Regions from separate parts of the Salinivibrio sp. PR919 genome, predicted to be linked through region 1. Evidence: predicted binding sites of a transcription regulator. Region 1 holds the regulator's gene; the other holds the start of a gene.
The links. Region 1 encodes CRP, which controls carbon source genes, mostly activating them, when cyclic AMP is high. Its sites were predicted from a motif close to TGTGANNNNNNTCACA; they were not measured.
Positions count from the first base shown of each region.

Region 1 (2,209 bases):
AAGACCTTCACATCGGCCCAGCCTTGCCCTTGGATCATGGTCAGATTATTGAGCCCTGCTTGGTCACTGATTTGTGCAAGCTTGGGTTCGGTGGCTTGATTAGTAATGAACAAGCGATGGCCTAAGAGACCCCGAAAAACTGGATAACGGATGGGAAGTAACTCTGACTCAAGGGTACGGTCGGCCCCGAGCCAATCTACCGTCAGTCGTCCTTGTTTCAGCATTTCTACTTTACGAGACTGAGAGCCAATTTGGCCTTGAAAGGCCTGTAACGTGACAGACTCACCCGATTTTTCCGCTAAAAACTCAATCAAGTCGATAGCGTATAAATCGAGGGCAGAGCCAGCCCGTGGTTCTGGGTGGACAATGGTGATATTCGCCGCAGCAGTTGAAGAAACCGCCGCGAGTAGCAATGCAGCAAGGGTGTGACGTAAGCTTCTCATAAACGACATCCTGTTAATCAGTTGTTAGATGGGTCGTTTTTGAAGTGTAGAACTTAGGTAATGAGTTTCCAGTCAATAAAAATAAAAAACCGACGCAAAAGCGCCGGTTTTATCGCAACACGCGAGGATTAGCGTGTGCCGTAAACCACAATGGTTTTACCGTGAGCTGAGATAAGATTCTGCTCTTCCAGCATTTTAAGGATACGCCCAACCGTCTCACGCGAACAGCCAACAATTTGACCGATTTCCTGACGCGTGATCTTGATTTGCATGCCGTCAGGGTGAGTCATGGCGTCAGGTTGCTTCGCCAAGTTCAGTAGGGTTTGTGCAATGCGGCCGGTCACGTCCAGGAAGGCAAGGTCTCCCACTTTCTGGCTGGTCACTTGCAGGCGACGCGCCATCTGAGAGGAGAGACGCATCAAAATGTCTGGGTTAACTTGGATCAGCTGGCGGAATTTCTTGAATGAAATTTCTGCCACTTCGCAAGGTGATTTCGCACGTACCCATGCGGTGCGCTCTTGGTCCTCTTCGAACAGACCAAGTTCGCCGATGAAGTCACCTTGGTTAAGGTAAGACAGGATCATCTCCTTGCCTTCTTCATCTTTGATTAGTACGGCCACAGAACCTTTCACGATGTAGTACAAGGTCTCCGCCTTTTCCCCTGCATGGATCAGAGTACTTTTGGACGGGTACTTGTGAATATGACAATGTGAAAGGAACCACTCGAGTGTAGGGTCTGTTTGAGGTTTTCCTGGAACCATATAACTTATTTCCTCTGCATGTGTTGCCCGGCAACGACGTCCTGTCTTTGTCTGAATGGAAACCCATCAGTCCAATGCACAGAATACGAGGTCTTGGCGCAGGCTACAAGCTCACTGTATGTTAACAAGAGTGTATCTTTTTTCTATCTGGATTTCTTGATTTTGATCTAAGCCAACCGCCTAAAAATTCGGCAAAAATGTGGCTAAGATCACGACCTGAGAAGTAATACACGTTAAGTGCGCTACGGCGCTTAACCTATCTTGCCTTTCTCAATCAACTGTTGGATCAAGGGGCGAATAATCAGCTCCATCGCAAATCCCATTTTACCGCCGGGCACGACCAGCGTGTTGTGCCGAGACATAAAGGCGCCACTGATCATTTGCAGTAAATAAGGAAAATCGACGTTCTTCATGCCACGAAAGCGGATCACGACAAAACTTTCGTCGAGTGACGGGATCCCTTTTGCATTCAGCGGGTTAGATGTATCTACGGTTGGGACGCGTTGGAAGTTAATATGCGTGCGAGAAAACTGCGGCGTAATATAGTGCAAGTAATCGTCCATGGAACGCACAATGGAGTCCGTAACGGCCTCGCGGGAATGGCCGCGGTCGCGCGTATCGCGGACAAACTTTTGAATCCACTCCAAGTTAACGATAGGCACCATGCCGATCAGTAAATCAACATGTTGGGCGACATTGACGTCACCATCCACCACTCCGCCATGCAAGCCTTCATAAAATAATACGTCGGTATTTTCAGGCAGATCTTGCCAGGGAGTGAAGGTGCCCGGCATTTGATTATAAGGCACGGCTTCATCAAAGGTGTGTAGATAACGACGATACTTGCCGGTGCCTTGTTCGCCATATTCTTTAAAAAATTGCTCAAGGCGTGGGAAGTCGTTGGCCGTGGGGCCAAAGTAGCTAATATGACGACCTTGTTCACGTGCTTTACGGATCTCAACATCCATCTCTGGCCGCGTGAAGCGGTGAAAGCTATCGCCCTCT
Region 1 covers NZ_MUFL01000021.1:14,814-17,022, reverse strand. Annotated here, with positions in the region: gene BZG83_RS05970 (hypothetical protein) at 1-443, opposite strand, end outside; gene crp (cAMP-activated global transcriptional regulator CRP) at 572-1,204, opposite strand; gene BZG83_RS05960 (phosphoribulokinase) at 1,456-2,209, opposite strand, start outside.

Region 2 (2,209 bases), on a different contig from region 1:
TCTAAATGGCGACGAAGAATATCCCCAACAGAGGCCGCACTGTGGAAGTATTGCTGCATCAAACGCAACGTTTTACCCGCATCATGATTATCGTTCGGGTAAAGCACTTTGGTCAGGTTGCCTGCATCAATTGCGGCTTGTTGCGCACGGGTATAGTCACCATCATTAAAGGCATCGAGCGCAAATGGCGTCAGTGCTCGACCTTCCCATAAGCGAAGTGGATAAACCGTATTGCTTTGATAGCCCACGATAGGCAGATCCCAAGGCATCGCTTGAATATGAAGGCTAGGAACCCATTCACGGCGCGTGTGGCCGTTTTCTTCAATCACCGCCACATGGCCATAAAAGCCAACCGTTTGGGCAAGGTCAGGACGAACCACTTCCCACGGGTAGCCTTCCGGCTCACGCCACGCATCCGGTGCTTCTTGTTGGGCGCCATCTTTAAATGATTGACGGAACAGGCCATACTCATAGTGCAAGCCATAGCCGACCGCTGGATACTGTTGGGCTGCCAGCGAGTCCATAAAACACGCGGCCAAGCGGCCCAAACCACCATTACCCAGCGAAGGATCGCGCTCTTGCTCAAGCAAATCGGTCAGGCCAAATCCAAACTCGCTGACCACAGCCGCAATTTCATCGTAAAGCCCCATGCTGATCAGGTTGTTGCCGGTTAAACGGCCAATCAAAAACTCCAAGGATAAGTAGTTCACACTCTTCGCTTGTTTGATGGCTAAATCGTTTTCTGTTGCAACCAAGTCACTGGTGGTGTGTTCGGCCAGCGCGCGGCCTAAGGCGAGATACCAATCGCGCATCTCTGCGGTTTCAGGGGTGCGACCAAGCTGCGTCAAATGCTGGGTCATACTGGCTTTAAAAGCGCTTTTATCAAATGCGTGTTGCTGTTTAGGCGTCATGTCATCGCTCTCGTAATGGAAGAAAATCTCGATGACAGTCATCCTGCCCAAGCCTGTCGATGCAAACATCCTCCCGAGACAGGAGGAGGAAAGGAGGAGTTGTCAGGGCGTAGAGAGCCACATCACAAGCTGTGAGTGAGCTTGCTCTCATCAATGGAGGAATTTCGTGATATTGAGGTGATAAAAATCACAATTTGAGGGAACACTGACCAAAATACGGCTGTGAAAAAAGAACAATCCCTTTTGTTAATTTTGTGCGCTAACGCAAATTGTGGGGTCATTCATCGTCTCTGGCGTGTAACAGCTTCCATATACTGTATCCGAACCAATAAAATTAGTGACTTTAATCACAATTGAAAGGCGTAGCTGCACCAAAATAGAGCAACTGCACAATTATCAGCGCTGGATCATAGTTTGTGACAGACCAGTTACATACACTTGCGTACAAGGATAAACGCGGCAAAGCCGCACTCGCTGTAAAGGACCTTCTCGCTATGTGGATCCCGTCAAAACTTACCCGTCCCGGCCGTCTCTACAATGCCATCTTGCGCCCGCGCGTATTGGATATCCTCCAACAAGCGCCGCATTACAAATTGGTATTGTTCCGCTCGCCGGCAGGTTACGGTAAAACCACCATGGCCGCGCAATGGCTCTCCGATCAAACCCATGTCGGCTGGTTCAGCATTGATGACAGCGACAACGACAGCTTCCGCTTTATCAACTACTTGTTGCAAGCATTAAATAAAGCGACCCATGATGGGTGCCCCAATACCGTTAAACTGGCAGAAAAGCGTCAATTTTCATCCCTGCGTGCGCTGCTCTCCGATGTTTTCGCTGAGCTGGCTGGGTTACAGTCCACCTGTTATCTGGTATTGGATGACTACCAATTGATCGACAATGAAGACATCCATGAAGCAATGCGCTTTTTTATTAAGCACATGCCCGATAGCCTGACTTTGGTGGTGACCTCGCGCGCGAATCCGCCGCTAGGGACAGCAAATTTGCGGGTTCGCGACCTAATGATCGAGATCGGCAATGAACTGCTTGCGTTCGATAATGAAGAGACCACTCGCTTTTTTAATCAACGTGTCGCCGATGGTGTCGACGAAACCACCGCGAGCACCCTCTGTGCCTACGTCGAAGGCTGGCCATCTGCCCTACAGTTAATTGCGATTCAGGCTCAGCATCAAAAACGGACTCTGATGCAAAGCGCTGCCTCATGCGCCAGTTTTAACCATGCCCACCTGTGGGATTATTTAGTCGAAGAAGTGTTTGATCTGCTGGACAGTGAAACCCGT
Region 2 covers NZ_MUFL01000070.1:2,805-5,013, forward strand. Annotated here, with positions in the region: gene BZG83_RS12585 (glycogen/starch/alpha-glucan phosphorylase) at 1-911, opposite strand, end outside; gene malT (HTH-type transcriptional regulator MalT) at 1,406-2,209, shown strand, end outside.
Region 2: the regulator CRP is predicted to act here: its motif matches at 1,046-1,061, upstream of BZG83_RS12585 (glycogen/starch/alpha-glucan phosphorylase).